3 regions of the Phytobacter sp. genome follow, and region 1 is predicted to be linked to each of the others. Evidence: predicted binding sites of a transcription regulator. Region 1 holds the regulator's gene; each other region holds the start of a gene.
What was found. Region 1 encodes CRP, which controls carbon source genes, mostly activating them, when cyclic AMP is high. Its sites were predicted from a motif close to ATGTGANNNNNNTCACAT; they were not measured.
Positions count from the first base shown of each region.

Region 2: a site for CRP is predicted at 3,008-3,025, ahead of rhaB (rhamnulokinase). Genes of this name have one in related genera too.
Region 3: a site for CRP is predicted at 3,179-3,196, ahead of AC5JPW_RS00405 (PTS sugar transporter subunit IIB). Genes of this name have one in related genera too.

Region 1 is NZ_JCACPZ010000001.1:531,224-536,760, forward strand. Features, by position in the region: gene pabA (aminodeoxychorismate synthase component 2) at 1-34, shown strand, start outside; gene argD (bifunctional acetylornithine/succinyldiaminopimelate transaminase) at 114-1,334, shown strand; gene AC5JPW_RS02445 (YccS/YhfK family putative transporter) at 1,331-3,409, opposite strand; gene crp (cAMP-activated global transcriptional regulator CRP) at 3,458-4,090, opposite strand; gene AC5JPW_RS02455 (OsmC family protein) at 4,399-4,803, shown strand; gene AC5JPW_RS02460 (phosphoribulokinase) at 4,873-5,537, opposite strand, start outside.
Region 2 is NZ_JCACPZ010000002.1:68,813-74,349, reverse strand. Features, by position in the region: gene rhaD (rhamnulose-1-phosphate aldolase) at 1-57, opposite strand, end outside; gene AC5JPW_RS02985 (L-rhamnose isomerase) at 174-1,433, opposite strand; gene rhaB (rhamnulokinase) at 1,430-2,899, opposite strand; gene rhaS (HTH-type transcriptional activator RhaS) at 3,202-4,038, shown strand; gene rhaR (HTH-type transcriptional activator RhaR) at 4,118-4,966, shown strand; gene sodA (superoxide dismutase [Mn]) at 5,145-5,537, shown strand, end outside.
Region 3 is NZ_JCACPZ010000001.1:80,308-85,844, forward strand. Features, by position in the region: gene AC5JPW_RS00390 (PTS lactose/cellobiose transporter subunit IIA) at 1-29, opposite strand, end outside; gene AC5JPW_RS00395 (glycoside hydrolase family 1 protein) at 36-1,424, opposite strand; gene AC5JPW_RS00400 (PTS sugar transporter subunit IIC) at 1,439-2,767, opposite strand; gene AC5JPW_RS00405 (PTS sugar transporter subunit IIB) at 2,779-3,093, opposite strand; gene AC5JPW_RS00410 (LacI family DNA-binding transcriptional regulator) at 3,389-4,342, shown strand; gene AC5JPW_RS00415 (RNA 2'-phosphotransferase) at 4,415-4,957, opposite strand; gene AC5JPW_RS00420 (LysR family transcriptional regulator) at 5,192-5,537, shown strand, end outside.

The DNA.
Region 1 (5,537 bases):
ATTGAATAACTTTCTGCATCGCACCGATTTTTAGTTGCCATTGAGTGATTTTTTATGCATATTTCGTGATTATATTTTCACTTCTGCTTCTTATTTAACAAGGGTGGGGTCACATGGCAACTCAGCAAGACGCAATCACGCGCGCAACCTTCGATGACGTTATTTTACCTATCTTCGCACCGGCCGAATTTATTCCGGTGAAAGCTAAGGGCAGCCGCGTCTGGGATCAGCAGGGCAAAGAGTACGTTGATTTTGCAGGTGGCATTGCGGTGACGGCGCTGGGGCACTGTCATCCGGCACTGGTAGAAACATTAAAAACCCAGGGCGAAACCCTGTGGCATATCAGCAACGTATTCACCAATGAACCGGCGCTGCGTCTGGCGCGTAAGATGATTGATGCGACTTTTGCTGAGCGCGTCGTATTCATGAACTCCGGCACTGAAGCCAACGAAACGGCGTTCAAGCTGGCGCGTTTTTATGCCTCCACCCGCCATAGCCCGCACAAAACCAAAATTATCGCCTTCCATAATGCTTTCCATGGTCGTTCGCTCTTCACGGTCACCGTGGGCGGTCAGCCGAAATATTCTGACGGTTTTGGCCCGAAACCCGCCGATATTATCCACGTGCCGTTTAACGATTTGCATGCGGTCAAAGCGGTAATGGACGATCATACCTGTGCGGTTGTTGTTGAGCCGATCCAGGGGGAAGGCGGCGTGACGGCTGCGACGCCGGAGTTCCTGCAGGGGCTGCGCGATCTCTGTGACGAGCACAATGCGCTGCTGGTGTTTGATGAAGTGCAGTGCGGCATGGGCCGTTGTGGTGAGCTGTTTGCCTATATGCATTACGGCGTGACGCCGGATATCCTCACCAGCGCCAAAGCACTCGGCGGCGGTTTCCCCGTCAGCGCCATGCTGACCACGCAGGAGATTGCCAGTGCGTTCCATCCGGGCTCTCACGGCTCCACCTACGGTGGTAACCCGCTGGCCTGTGCCGTTGCCGGTACCGCGTTCGATATCATTAACACGCCGGAAGTCTTAAACGGGGTGAATGCGAAGCGCGAGCTGTTTGTGAAGCATCTGCAAAACATCAACGCGCAGTACAATATCTTCAGCGATATTCGCGGCATGGGCCTGTTGATTGGTGCTGAACTGACACCGCAATTCAAAGGCCGTGCACGTGATTTCCTGCTGGCTGCTGCTGATGCAGGGGTGATGGTGCTGAATGCCGGGCCTGATGTGATGCGTTTTGCGCCTGCGCTTATCGTTGAAGAGAGCGATATCGAAGAAGGCATGAGCCGCTTTGCTAAAGCGGTTGCAAAAGTGGTTAACGGCTAACGTCGTAACCGACGGTTTAACCAGATACCGTGATGTGGGCGCTGACGCCATGCTACCGACGAAATGGTGTGCATGGTGCTCAGATGCCCCAGAATACGTTGCAGATGCTGTTCCAGCGTACTCATCGGGCCGTGGGTCATCGTCTCCGGCGCTTCCAGAATATTTACATCCCCCGACTCTCCCGGCCCGTCATACTCCAGCCGCTGCTGACAGCGCTGCAGGGCAATCTCACACGACTGTAAGTACCGCTGCGCTAAATCCGGCGTGAGCATGGTGTGCTCGCGCGCAAGCGTTGTCATGGCATTGATATGCTCGACAATAAACTGGCTGTGGGTAACCCACAATTTCATATCCGACAGATAGCGCGTATCGAAACCGGGCTCCTGCATCGCCTGGTTGAGCGAGTTAAATAAAGCGTTGTGAGCCTGGTTGACGCGCATTCGCTGCCAGGCCAGTGGCGTAGCCTGCGGATCGTTGCTGAGAATAAGCTGGATAGCCTCCTGGTAAGTACCCAGAGCATCATGGGCGTTACGACGCAGCAGCCCGCTTTGCCACTGCGGCCAGAGCCAGAGGATGCCGCCAAAGGCAATCAAACAACCAATCAGGGTATCGATAAGCCGGGCCACGATAAACTGCTCACCATTCAGCGTCAGTAACTGGAGCGTGTACACCGCCGTCAGGGTAAAGCCCACCATCGCCCAGCCGTAGCTTTTACGAATGATCAGGTAGCTTATCAGCGTGACGATAAGCATGGTGGCGAGCGTGTAGCCCTCCGGCACATGGTAGTGCAGCGTGGCCCCGGCGATAATCAACCCAGCCATAGTGCCTGCCGCCCGGTGCAGGATGCGCACCCGCGTTGCGCCGTAGCCGTTCTGAGTGACGAACATGACCGTCATCATAATCCAGTAGGGTTTAGGCAAATGCAGCGCGCTGCCCATCAGGCTGGCTACGCTCAGCATGACGCTGATGCGTGCGGCGTTCCGTAAGGCCGCGGATTTGAAGGAGAGGTAGCTTTTCAACGCCGGAATGAGCGGCAGACGGCGCTGCTTTTCTGCCATTAAATCGCGAATATAGAGTGGGCGCTGAGTACGCAGCACACGGGCAATCTGGCTGAAATGCCAGGCGCAGAACTGGCCTACCGGGTTATCCGGATGCTGGAGGGCAATTTTCTCCAGCGCACTGATCTGCTTTTCCATGTTGAAACGCTGGGGATAGCGGTGATAGAGAATATCGTCCGCGATTACCCTCAACCGTGCAGCGACGGTTTGCGCGTTCCAGCGGATCACCTCTTCAGCGTGGCTGCGTTCCACCAGTTCCTGCACTTCCTGGGGCTGATGCAGGCTAACGGCAATGTGTTCCTGTAAATCCAGCGCCACCTGGAAGACCCGCCTTAATCTTTTGTAATCACCATTCTGATTTGCCGCCAGCATATGCAGTTGCTGGTAGCACTGGCTAATCATGTCCACTGCTTTTTGCTGACGCGCCAGCAGCGGCGGCAGGGCTTTTTCCGGGTCCGCGTGTTGGGTCAGCATGCTGTATTTTGCTTCGCAGTAATCGGCCAACTGACGATAGAGCAAACTCAACGACTCACGCAGCGGCTGCTCTCGCCAGAGCCAGAACCAGAAGGCGTTAAATGCGCCATACCACAGCGTGCCAAGGCTGTAGATCAACAGCGGTTCCCATACCGACATATTGCCCGCAAGGCTCAGGGTGAAAATGGCGGCAATCAGTGACGCGGGGAGCAACCTGCCGTGCAGCGCGCTGATTTCTGCAGTGACACCGAGGATAAGCGTCAACAGGGTCAAAATAAGCGGCAGGGGGATGTTTTCAAAAAGCAAAAATTGCACCGCGAGACTGCTGCCAGCAAAAAGCGAGCCGCCAATAATCACGCGCTTGAAGAAGCGCTTATGCAGCGTGTCGAGACCAGCGATGTTGCAACAGGCGGGGACTAATGAGAAAAGCAGCCCTAAATCCAGTCGGCCCACAATCAAGCCAACGGTCACAGGCAGGCATAACACCAGCGTTTGTCGCAGTGCATAGTTGATTTCGGGGTGGTAAATCAGCCTGCGCCACATGGGGAAACAAAAACGGCGCACTGCCAGGGGCAATGCGCCGTTCGGAGATTAACGTGTTCCGTACACGACGATCGTTTTACCGTGAGCGGAGATCAGGTTCTGATCTTCGAGCATCTTCAGGATGCGGCCAACGGTTTCACGAGAACAGCCCACGATCTGACCAATTTCCTGACGGGTTATTTTAATTTGCATACCGTCCGGGTGGGTCATTGCGTCGGGTTGTTTCGCCAGATTCAGTAACGTCTGAGCAATACGGCCTGTCACATCGAGGAAGGCGAGGTTGCCGACTTTTTCCGAAGTGACCTGCAGGCGGCGCGCCATCTGCGAGGACAAGCGCATCAGAATATCCGGGTTTACCTGGATCAACTGACGGAATTTTTTGTAGGAAATTTCGGCCACTTCACAAGCGGTCTTGGCGCGTACCCATGCACTGCGCTCCTGACCTTCTTCGAACAGACCCAGTTCACCAATAAAATCGCCCTGGTTAAGGTAAGAGAGGATCATCTCTTTCCCTTCTTCATCCTTGATGAGCACAGCCACTGAGCCTTTGACGATGTAATACAACGTTTCCGCTTTTTCACCCTGGTGAATCAGCGTGCTCTTCGACGGGTACTTATGAATATGGCAATGAGACAAGAACCATTCGAGAGTCGGGTCTGTTTGCGGTTTGCCAAGCACCATGCGCGGTTATCCTCTGTTATAAGCTGGCTCCAGACTCAGGATCTGCGCCCTGTGACTGGGGTTGCAATCTGTCTTCCCGATACCTGGGAAGTGCACCGTCAGACATGTCTGCGGCCTCTAAGATGTGATGTCCTCTGCGTACATGCAGTACATCAATGTATCACTGTAGCATCCAGACTGTTTTAGCATAGCTTTAATCGCCTGTCTCCTGGTGTCTCGCTTCAGCTTGACGCAGGTCGCCTTCCGTTGCGAGTTTTCTTATGTACGCGTAATCTGTAGAGAAAATTGCTACTCCGGAGTTAATTAAAATGCATGCTCGTGTGAAATGGGTTGAAGGTTTGACGTTCCTGGGTGAGTCTGCTTCCGGGCACCAGATTTTGATGGACGGTAACTCAGGCGATAAAGCCCCGAGCCCGATGGAGATGGTACTGATGGCCGCAGGCGGATGCAGCGCTATCGATGTGGTTTCTATCCTGCAAAAAGGGCGTCATGACGTGACGGATTGCGAGGTGAAATTGACATCCGAGCGTCGTGAAGAAGCGCCACGTCTGTTCACCCACATCAATCTGCATTTCATTGTGACAGGCAAAGCGTTGAAAGATGCCGCGGTGTCGCGTGCAGTAGACCTTTCAGCTGAGAAGTATTGCTCTGTTGCGCTGATGCTGGAAAAAGCGGTGAATATCACGCACTCGTATGAAGTGATTGAAGCGTGATGGGTTGAGGGCATTGTGCGGTCTGATGCCCTCAACCTGACCCTCTCCCACGGGGAGAGGGGACTGATGTTACTCGATTTTCTTACCTTCCATCAGCCGTTCTACCAGCGGTGTCATGATGAGTTCCATCGCCAGCCCCATTTTGCCGCCCGGCACCACTAACGTATTCATATGAGAAATAAACGAACCCTGTAACATGGCTAGCAGCCAGGGATAATCAATGCCTTCCAGATTGCGGAAATGAATCACCACAAAGCTTTCATCCAGCGACGGAATGACTTTGGCCGCAAACGGGTTAGAGGTGTCGACGGTGGGGACGCGCTGGAAGTTAATATGGGTACGAGAAAACTGCGGCGTAATGAAGTTGATGTAGTCGTCCATTGAACGCACCACGGAATCCATTACCGCTTCACGGGAGTGGCCGCGTTCGCTGGTATCCCGCACCAGTTTTTGCATCCATTCCAGGTTGACGATAGGCACCACGCCCACCAGCAGATCCACATGGCGTGCGACGTCATGCTGCGGTGTGACCACACCACCGTGCAATCCCTCATAGAACAGTACGTCCGTTGGCTCCGGCAGCGGCTGCCAGGGTGTAAAGGTTCCAGGAACCTGATTCCAGGGAACCGCTTCGTCATAGGTGTGCAGGTATTTGCGTGCCTGGCCCTTACCCGTGTGGCCGTACTCGATAAACGTCTGTTCCAGTAGTCCGAAGTCATTGGCTTCAGGGCCAA
Region 2 (5,537 bases), on a different contig from region 1:
ATCGCTGGTGGCTTTGATCATGCCCTGGGTGAACCAGGCGTTAATGATGTTCTGCATAATTTTCTCGTTCCTGTTATCGCGGTGAGGATTCCCCCTCACCCCGGCCCTCTCCCATGGGGAGAGGGGGTAAAAGTTCCCTCTCCCCATGGGAGAGGGTTAGGGTGAGGGCGGTCTTACCCGCGCTGGCTCAATACATCTTTCTCATACGCACGCACGCTCTCCAGCCACTGGCTACCTGCCGGGGTGTCGTGGCGCTGGCAATACATCTCCCAAACGGCCTGCCACGGTAAGCATTTCTGCTCTTCCAGCAGCGCCAGACGCGCGGTGTAGTCGCCGTCTGCTTCCAGTTGGCGCAGTTGCTCAACTGGTTCCAGCAGAGCACGCAGCAGGGCTTTCTTCATGTTGCGGGTACCAATAACCCAGGCGGCGATACGGTTGATGGAAGCATCAAAGAAATCGAGACCGATATGCACGCGGTCGAACAGGTTGTGACGCACGATCTCGCTGGCAATCGCCTGGGTTTCGTCGTCCAGCAGCACCACGTGGTCGCTGTCCCAGCGCACCGGGCGGCTGACGTGCAGCAGCAGGCGCGGCACATAGAGCATGGCGGCAGAAATCTTGTCGGAAATCACTTCAGTAGGATGGAAGTGACCGGCATCCAGGCACAAGGCGGTCTGGCGGCTGGCGGCGTAGCCCAGGCAGAATTCGTTAGAGCCGACGGTGTAGCTCTCTGCACCGATACCGAACAGTTTGCTTTCCACGGCATCGATGTGGTGGGCGAGGTCGAACTTCTCGCTCAGCGCTTCGTCCAGGGCAGCCATCAAACGCTGGCGCGGTGCCAGGCGGTCAACGGTGATGTCTTTCATGCCATCCGGCACCCAGATGTTCATCACTGAAGGCGTGCCGAGTTGCTCACCGAAGTACGCGGAGACGCGGCGGCTGGCTTTCACGTGGTCAATCCAGAACTGACGGATTTCGTCGTTCGCATGGGAGAGGGTGAAACCGTCTGCGCTTAAAGGATGTGAGAAGCAGGATGGATTGAAATCCAGACCCAGTTTGTTCGCTTTTGCCCACTCAACCCAGTTTTTGAAGTGCTCAGGCTTGATGGCGTCGCGGCTGACTGACGTACCTGCTTCGTGGTAAATCGCGTGCAGGTTCAGGCGTTTCGGGCCAGGGATCAGGCTCAGCGCTTGCTCAAGGTCGGCGCGCAGTTCGGTGGCATTACGCGCTTTACCTGGGTAGTTACCGGTTGCCTGAATACCGCCAGTCAGGCTGCCTTCCGGGTTTTCAAAACCGGCGACATCATCGCCCTGCCAGCAGTGCATGGAGACGGGCAGTTTGTCGAGCTGGCGCAGTGCCTCTTCGACATCGATGCCTACAGCATTGAAGCGCTGTTTAGCGATTTCCCAAGCTTGTTCTAGTTGAGTGGTCATGCACAAAGCTCCTTAGTCTGTCGTTTTTGCTGAAACCGCACGACGTGGCGGGCAATTTCGTTATCAGGATGAGGGGTGTAAGTGGTCAGCGTGTAGCTCGCGGCCACCACGTCACGGAAAGTGTCGACGCTGCTCAGTTCATTGAGCGTCATCAGTTGCACGCCGATGTTGCCGAGCGTGGAGGCTTCAACAGGGCCAGCGACCACCGGCAGGCCACAGGCGTCGGCGCAAAGCTGATTCAAAAGCTGGTTCTGGCAGCCGCCACCCACGATGTGCAGTTGGGTGAATGGTTTGCCACGAAGCTGGGCAAGCTCGTGCAGGACGTCAGCGTAGAGCAGTGCCAGGCTGTCGAAGATGCAGCGCGCCAGTTCGGCATCGCTTTGTGGAACGGGCTGGTGGCTTTCGCGACAAGCGGCCTGGATCTCGTGACTCATATCGAGTGGGTTGATAAAGCGCTCATCGTTGGGGTTGATCACGAAGCGGCATGAAGGCAGGGCGCACGCCTCAGCAATCAGCGCAGGCAGGTCGTCTACATTGCGCTCTTTCAGTACTCGCTGGAGCAACCACAACCCCATAATATTTTTCAGCACACGGTAGCGACCTTCCGCGCCGCCTTCGTTGGTAATGTTGGCCGCCAGGGCATCGTCATCGGTGTAGGGTGTGGTGCTTTCAAAGCCCATCAGTGACCAGGTGCCTGAAGCGAGATAAGCGGAATCGGCATGTTTAAGCGGTGAGGCAATGACCGCGCTGGCGGTGTCGTGGCTGGCAACGGCGACCACCGGAATGGCTTCGCCCTGCGGATTTTGCCAGTGACCAATCACATTGCCCGGATGGGTCGGCGTACCGAACCAGGAGGCAGGCACGCCGGTCCAGTTGAGCAGTGTTTCATCCCAACTGTCGGTTTCAATGTTCACCAGTTGGGTTGTGGTGGCATTGGTATATTCCCAGTTCATATTGCCGGTCAGGCGGAAGCTGAAATAGTCCGGGATCAGCAAGGCATGCTCAACGGATGCCATGACTTCTGGTTGCTGTTGGGCAAGGGCGCGAAACTGGTACAGGGTGTTAAAGGGGAGAAACTGAATGCCACTGCGGCGATAAATACTGGCTTTGCCGAGCTGCTCCAGAGCCTGATGCATCACGCCATCGGTGCGATGATCACGGTAAGAGATGGGCAAACCGACGCGCTCCCCGAGCTTGTTGATGAGCACATAATCCACGCCCCAGGTGTCGATACCAATACTGTCGATGACCACGCCCTCAGCACAGGCTTTTTCCAGTCCAAGGCAGATTTCATCTTCAAGCGCATCGATATCCCAGCAGTCGTAGCCGTGCTTTTTTTCCAGATAGTTGGCGAAGCGATGAACTTCACGCAGCGTGAGCCTCCGCTGTTCTGTCGCGTAGCAGGCCAGCATGATGCGGCCGCTTGAGGCACCTAAATCGACGGCGACACAATGGCGAAAAGTCATGGTGAGGTCCTTGTGAGAGTTGTTGCCCCCAGTCTAAAAAAAGGACGTCGCGGTAACCTTCTTGTTACTGACAGTCGCCATTAGGGACTGGCAAGAAAGCAAAGGTGAAAGTGAGAGAGTTCACATTTTCCAGCAAAAGCGGCGGATTTCAGCGGTGTGACGCATGCCGCAATTCCTGATCTTTCCGGCCTTTTCTTGAAAAACCGACAGGCTTTGCCATGTTTGTGGTCAAAAATTCAAGGTGCGATCGGCCACCCTTAATTACTATTTTGAGAACATTTCTCATTAGTGAGTGGGGCAATATGACCGTATTACACAGCGCGGACTTTTTTCCTTCGGGCATCACGCCTGTTGCTATCGAGCCGCGATTGCCCCAGGCGGCGTTTCCCGAGCATCATCATGATTTTCATGAAATTGTGATTGTTGAGCATGGCACTGGTATCCATGTGTTTAACGGCCAGTCCTACACCATCAGTGGTGGGACAGTCTGCTTCGTGCGCGATCACGACAGGCACTTATATGAACATACTGACAACCTCTGCCTGACCAATGTGCTCTATCGCTCACCGGATGCATTCAAGTTCCTGGCGGGCTTAAATGCGCTGTTGCCGCAGGAGCAGGATGGGCATTACCCGTCGCACTGGCGTGTTAACCAATGCGTTCTTCAACAGGTGCGCCAGATAATCGGTCAGATGGAAACCCTGGGCAATGCGCTGGATATGCCGACCACTGCTAACCGTGAAATTCTGTTTATGCAGCTACTGGTGTTGTTGCGTAAAAGCAGTCTGGAGGAGGGGGCGTTCAGTAACGATGCGCGGCTTAATCAGTTGATGTCCTGGCTGGAAGATCACTTTGCCGAAGAGGTGTGCTGGGAGTCGCTCGCTGATGAGTACGCGCTGTCGCTGCGCACCCTGCATCGCCAGCTAAAAAGCTATACCGGGCTGACGCCGCAGCGGTATCTCAACCGCCTGCGACTGATCAAGGCGCGCCATATGCTACGTCATGGCGATGACAGCATTACCGATATCGCTTATCGCTGCGGTTTTGGCGACAGTAACCACTTTTCGACGCTTTTTCGCCGAGAGTTTGACTGGTCGCCGCGGGATATCCGTCAGGGACGGGATGTGCAATTGCAATAGCGGTAACGAGAAGGCTGTCACCGATTTTTTGTCGTAAATCAGCTAATACTTATCGGTTGTTTTGGGCTGAGGTGACGTTGTGGCAAGCCAGTTAATTCTTCGTAGCGCCGATTTTTTCCCCCGTCCAGGGCAGACCGTTGCCGTGGCGGATCGCTATCCGCAAAACGTCTTTGCCGAGCATACGCACGAGTTTTACGAACTGGTGCTGGTCTGGCGTGGCAACGGGCTGCATGTGCTCAATGACCGACCTTATCGCATCACCCGCGGTGACCTGTTTTACATCCGCGCGCAGGACAAACACTCCTATGCATCGGTCAACGATCTGGTGCTGCAAAATATCATCTACTGCCCCGATCGCCTGTCGCTGAATCTCGACTGGGCGGCACATATTCCGGGGCTTCAGGGTTCAGAGTGGACGCCGCACTGGCGTATTGGCAGCACCGGGATGACCCAGGCCCGGCAGGTGATCACTCAGCTAGAACAGGAGAGCACCAAAAGTGATGCCCTGGCGAATGCTATGGCAGAAGCCTTGTTTGCCCAACTGGTGATGACGTTGAAGCGCCATCGCTTTGCTGCTGATAATCTGGCCGCCGCCAACAGCGAGCCGCTGCTCGATAAACTCATTACTGCGCTTTCTGGCAGCCTCAACCGCAGCTTTTTGCTTGAGCAGTTTTGCGAGCAGGAGCGGTGCAGCGAGCGGGCACTCCGCCAGCAATTTCGGACTCAGACCGGGATGACTATCAACCACTACCTGCGGCAGTTGCGGATTTGCCACGCGCAGTATTTATTGCAACATACGGAGTTGATGATTGGTGAAGTGTCCACACGCTGTGGCTTTGAAGACAGCAACTATTTCTCGGTGGTTTTCACTCGTGAAACCGGCATGACCCCCAGCCAGTGGCGGCAGCGGCATAACGAAGCGGCATAGAATCCCGCTGGTCTGACATTCCCTTATGCCACATGGGCTTGTTTACATAACAGAATGTTATAACCATATTAAAACTACGGCATTGATAAACATTTTCAATATCATTTAACTAACTATAATGAACCAACTGCTTACGCGGCGTTAACACATCTGCCGCCCGACAATAATGGAGATTAGTATGAGCTATACACTGCCATCCCTGCCGTACGCCTACGATGCACTTGAGCCTCATTTCGACAAGCAGACGATGGAAATCCATCACTCTAAACACCACCAGGCTTATGTAAACAATGCGAACGCAGCGCTGGAAAGCCTGCCAGAATTCGCCAGCCTGTCTGCTGAAGAGCTGATCACTAAACTGGACCAACTGCCGGCAGACAAAAAGACCGTTCTGCGTAACAACGCTGGCGGCCACGCAAACCACAGCTTCTTCTGGAAAGGCCTGAAAAAAGACACCACCCTGCAGGGCGACCTGAAAGCAGCTATCGAGCGTGATTTCGGTTCCGTTGATAACTTCAAAGCTGAATTCGAAAAAGCAGCAGCAACCCGCTTCGGTTCTGGCTGGGCATGG
Region 3 (5,537 bases), 450 kb from region 1:
TCCATTACCGCTTCTTCTAATGCGACCATATTCATTTACTCTTCGTCAAAACCATTATTGCCTGCGGTGGCAGTAAACCATTCGCCGCTTTTCTTAATGGTACGTTGTTGGGTTTCTAAATCTAACTGCACAAAACCATATCTATTTTTATAGGCATTACACCATGACCAGTTATCAATAAATGTCCACATATGGTAGCCAAGGCAATGACACCCTTCGCTGATTCCTTTATGCAGCCATTTCAGATGGTCGGAAATAAACGTAATACGGTATTGATCGTTTATTTGGCCATTTTCAACAAAGCGTTGTTCGTTTTCGACACCCATACCGTTTTCAGAAATAAAACAGCGTGGGTTGCCATAATTATCACGAAGATTGACCAGAATATCGTAAATACCGGGTTCGTAAATTTCCCAGCCACGATACGGGTTCATTTTGCGTCCCGGCATTTCGTAATAATCAAACAGCCATTCGGGCATAAACGGCGAATCCGGGTTGACCGCACTTTCCCGACACTTCACACGACGTGGCTGATAGTAGTTAATCCCTAACAGTTCGATTTTCCCTTCTGCAATCAGCGCCACATCTTCCGGCTGGCAAGCGGGGAGCTGACCGTATTCCTTAAGCAGCGCCACCAGGTCCGCGGGATACTCGCCACGCAGTACCGGATCGAGAAAGCTGCGGTTAAACAGCAGATCGGCATAATGCGAGGCCTTCACATCCGCCGGATGCTGCGAGCGCGGGTAAGACGGCGTCAGGTTCAGCACTATGCCAATTTCTCCTGCGTAGTGCCCGGCGCGAAACGCTCTTACGGCGCTGGCATGTGCCAGAACGGTGTTATACGCGACGGTGGCTGCGCGTTTGAAATCCACCACGTTCGGGTAATGGAAGTCATACAGATAGCCGCCTTCTACCGGCACAATCGGCTCGTTAAAGGTGAACCAGTGGTTGACCCGATCGCCGAAAAGCTCAAAGCAAATCTGCGCGTAACGGCTGAAAGCATCCACTACTTCACGGCTCTCCCAGCCTCCTTTCTCCTGCATCACCATCGGCATATCAAAGTGGAACAGGGTAATGAATGGCGTGATCCCCTGCGCCAGCAGCTCGTCGATAACGTCGTTATAAAACGCCACCGCCTGCGGATTCACTTCACCCGTACCATCAGGGATCAGGCGCGCCCAGCTCAACGAGGTGCGAAAACTGTTGTGGTTGAGCTGCTTTAACAGCGCGATGTCCTGACGCCAGTGCTGGTAAAACGTCGACGTATCCTGTGGCCCAATCTGACCATGGAAGCGCCAGGGTTGGCTGGCGTGCCAGGCATCCCAGGTTGTCGCGCTTTTTCCGCCTTGCTTGCTTTCCCCTTCGGTCTGGAGCGCGGAACAGGCGCTGCCCCACCAGAAGTGTTCAGGAAATGCATATTTCATGGTTCTCTCCTTGCTCAGTTACTGCCGACGGTTTCCGGCATCGGTACGCTGCTCTGCGCTTTTTGCTCTTCGGTTTTCATCAATGAACGCTCGTAAGCGCGCAGGAATGGCAGGTACATCAGGGCGGACATCACCATACAAATCACGCACATCACGACCGGACTGAGCGCCCAGTTCGCGGCCCAGGACGCACCGATTGGCGCAGGCGTGGTCCACGGTGTCAGTGAGACAACTTGTGCCAGCCAGCCCATGCGTGTTGCACCGTAAGCCAGAACGGCGTTGACCAGCGGGACGCAGACGAACGGGATAAACAGCATCGGGTTCATGATGATTGGCGCACCGAACAGAATCGGTTCGTTGATGTTAAAGAAGCTCGGAACCACGCCCATTTTGCCGATGGTACGCAGGTGCAGCACGCGGCTACGCAGCAGCAGGAAGGCCAGAGGCAGAGTCGAACCTACGCCGCCAATCAGCAGGTAGTGGTCCCAGAAACCTTGCAGGTAGACGTGGGGCAGTGCCGCGCCCGCCGCCAGAGCTGCCTGGTTGGCAGAGAGGTTTGCCATCCAGAACGGGTTCATGATGCCGGTGACAATCAGCGAGCCGTGGATACCGGCAAACCAGAAGATTTGGCACAGCAGAACAGACAGCAGAATGGCTGGCAGGGAATCAGACGCAGAGACCAGCGGTTCCAGCAGGTGCATGATAGCCTGTGGCAGGATCATGCCGGTTTGTGCTTCGATAAACAGGTTCAGCGGGTGCAGCGTGGCGATAATCACCAGTACCGGGATCAGGATTTCGAACGAACGGGCCACGCCGGTCGGGACTTCTTTCGGCAGTTTAATCGTTACGTTGTGCTGCTTCAGCCAGGCATAAACACGCGCAGAGTAAATCGCCGTCAGCAGCGCGGTAAAGATGCCCTGACCGGAGAGGTACTGCGTGGAAATCTGCCCTTCATGGTACGGTGCAGCCACCAGCAGGAACGCCATAAATGCCAGCAAACCGGTCATCACCGGATCCAGATTGAACTGGCGACCCAGACTGGCACCAATCCCCACCGAGATAAAGAACGTCATCACGCCCATGCTGAGGTTGAACGGCAACATCAGTTGTGCACGGTACTGCGTGGAAAAGTCCAGCCATGCACGTGCGAAACCGTTGGTGGTTTCCGGTGAGAACGGCGGGAAAATAAAGACCAGCATAAACGAGCCGATGATCATAAACGGCAGTGCGGCAGTAAAGCCGTCACGGATGGCGATAACGTATTTTTGCTGTCCAAGTTTGCCCGCCAGCGGGGTAATGGACTGCTCAATGACGCCAATCATAGACTGATATAACGAACTCATGGGTTCACCTTTTAGTGCGCCGCTTCAATCAGCGACAGTGCAAAGTCCAGTACCTTATCGCCACGCTGCATCCCGTAGTCCATCGGATTGATGGGTTGCACGGGGATGCCGACGGCAGCGGCCTTTTCTGACAGCGTGTTTAACATATATTTCACCTGCGGTCCGAGAAGCACGACCTGGTATCGCGGAAACTGTACATCGAATTCAGCAACGCCAAATGCATCGATCTCAACCGGTAGATTTCGTTCCTTTGCCTCTTCCACCATTTTCCTGACCAGCAAACTGGTGGACATCCCTGCGGAGCAACACAACATAATCCTGAACATCGTTGACCATCCTCGAATGTAAAAAGTTATTGCGGAGATGATTGGATAACATATGGAAACCGGTTTCCATTTGATCGCAAAAGAAGTGTGACAATCATCAAAATCTAGGTGATATAAGGTCTTTTTTCTGGATTCAGGTCACGGAAATGGGCACTTTTCTGATAGCAAGTGAGTCCAAATGGAAAATCGGTTTCCATGAAAAAAAGAAAAGGATATACTTTGAGTGGTTATATTATGAACCGTTGTGGTACTTGGTTTTTGCAGGCGCGATAGTGTCGCCTGTCAGGGGAGAAAGATGTCTACAATCAACGATGTATCACGTTTAGCTGGGGTGTCAAAAGCCACAGTCTCACGGGTGTTGAGTGGTTCGCGCGGGGTTAAGGAAGCCAGTCGCCTCGCCGTACTGAAAGCGGTCGATGAGCTGAATTATCGGCCCAATGTTATCGCCCAGTCCTTACTCAGCCAGTCGACAGGCTGCATCGGCGTTATCTGCGCCCAGGAAAACATCAACCAGACAACCGGCTACCTTTACGCGCTGGAAAAGCACCTCAGCCAGAGCCAAAAACACCTGCTGTTGCGCTTCGCCAATACCAAAGTGGGTGTGATGAATGCGCTGGATGAGCTGACCTGCGGGTTGTGTGATGACATCCTGATCATTGGTGCGCGTTTCCCGCTCGATATTACCGACGAAAACGTCATTCTGGTGGACTGCGCCGAATCTGACACGCCTAACAGCATCCAGTTTGATCACGCTTTTGCCGCTGAGACTGCCTGTAACTTCCTCATCAGTCAGGGAAGACGGCAAATCGCGCTGATTCACCCGGATGCCCGTGGCTCCACTGACCAGGTGTTGCTCGGCTATAAACATGCACTGGAAAACAATTTCCTGCCGTTTAACCGCAATCTGGTCTTTATGGATGACACCTCGTCGTCCGTGGCGCTGCAGGTACTGCTCAATAATGCCACCACCCTGAACTTCAACGCGCTGCTGGTGGCCGACGAGCAAGAAGCTCAGCGCGTCATTCCGCAATTGCAGGCGTTTAACAAATCCGTGCCGGGCGACATTATGGTCTTTAGTCTTGCCGGTTCGCTGCATTTGCCGGGGATCCCGAAAATACCGGCCATTGAGTATTCAATGGATGCGATGGCGGCGCGCATTGTGGCGTGGCTCAATGAAAAAACCAAAAGCGTGCTGGGTTCCTGCGTGGTGCGTGGGGATCTGATCATCCCTGAGATGGCGAAGCGTTAACGTTGAAAAAAAGCCTCCGCTCGGCGGCTTTTTTGCCGGATGGTGACGCTAGCGCCATCCGGCATTCCAGCATCACTGACCGATAAACTCCACCGCAACCAGCCGGGTCAGCCACACGCCATTATCCGCCTGAAAGAACTGATGCCCCTGTTCAAACATTGCTAACGCCTTGATTTCCAAAACCACCGGCGAGCCGTAGCGCTGCCCCACCTGAATGGCGACCTCCCGATCGGCAGAGAGATGCACATATTGTCGCGACTGCGGGGTTAATCCATCGGCAAGAATAGAGGTGAGAAAACGGCTGGCGGTGCCGTGGTACAAGGTGTCCGGCGGTTTTTTTTCGCTAAACGCAATATCGACTTTTGTGGTCGAGTGACCCTGAACGGCACGAATGCGCAGCCCATCCTCGGAGATCGCGAAGCGTTTTTTATCACTGCTTGCCACGACAGCTTCGATGAGAGGCTTATCCAGCGGTTGCCCCTGGCCGGCCGCTCCCGCGATCAGTGCATCAATGCTCGCCCAACCCTCGCTGTCCAGCTCAAGGCCAATCGCTTCCGGTTGATGGCGGAGTACATAGCTCAGAAATTTGCTGACGTCATTATGTTCTTTTTGCATCATTGCCATCCTTAGAAATAGTTCTCAGTGAGAATACCACCCAAAACTGTTTTTCAAATAAACAAATGATGGCGCATTAAAATTAAAGATTGCAAAGTAAATCAGCAGACAATTAAATGCTAAAAAATTTATTCTTATTTAGCGAAGTCACATAATTTAAGTCATATTCTGGTGCGAATAGGGTCTTAAATATTATCATAAGAAAAAAGAAGTCATTTACTTGTGAGGAATGCCGTGGAACTTCAACAGCTCAGATGTTTTATCGCCGTTGCCGACGAATTACATTTTGGCCACGCGGCGCAGAAGCTGGATATGCTGCCATCGGCGCTCGGGCGTTATATTAAACTACTCGAAGAGGATCTGGGTACGCGGCTGCTCACGCGCTCCACGCGTAATGTCTCGCTGACTGCGCATGGCGCACTCTTTCTACCGGAAGCCCGGGATATCGTCAGCCGTGCTGATGACGTACAAAAACGCTTTCAGACCCTGGCGCGGCAGAATGCAGGCAAGCTGCGCATCGGGGCTATCGACAGTGCGTCTATCAGTCTCATCCCCCATGTGCTGCACCATTTCCGCGAGC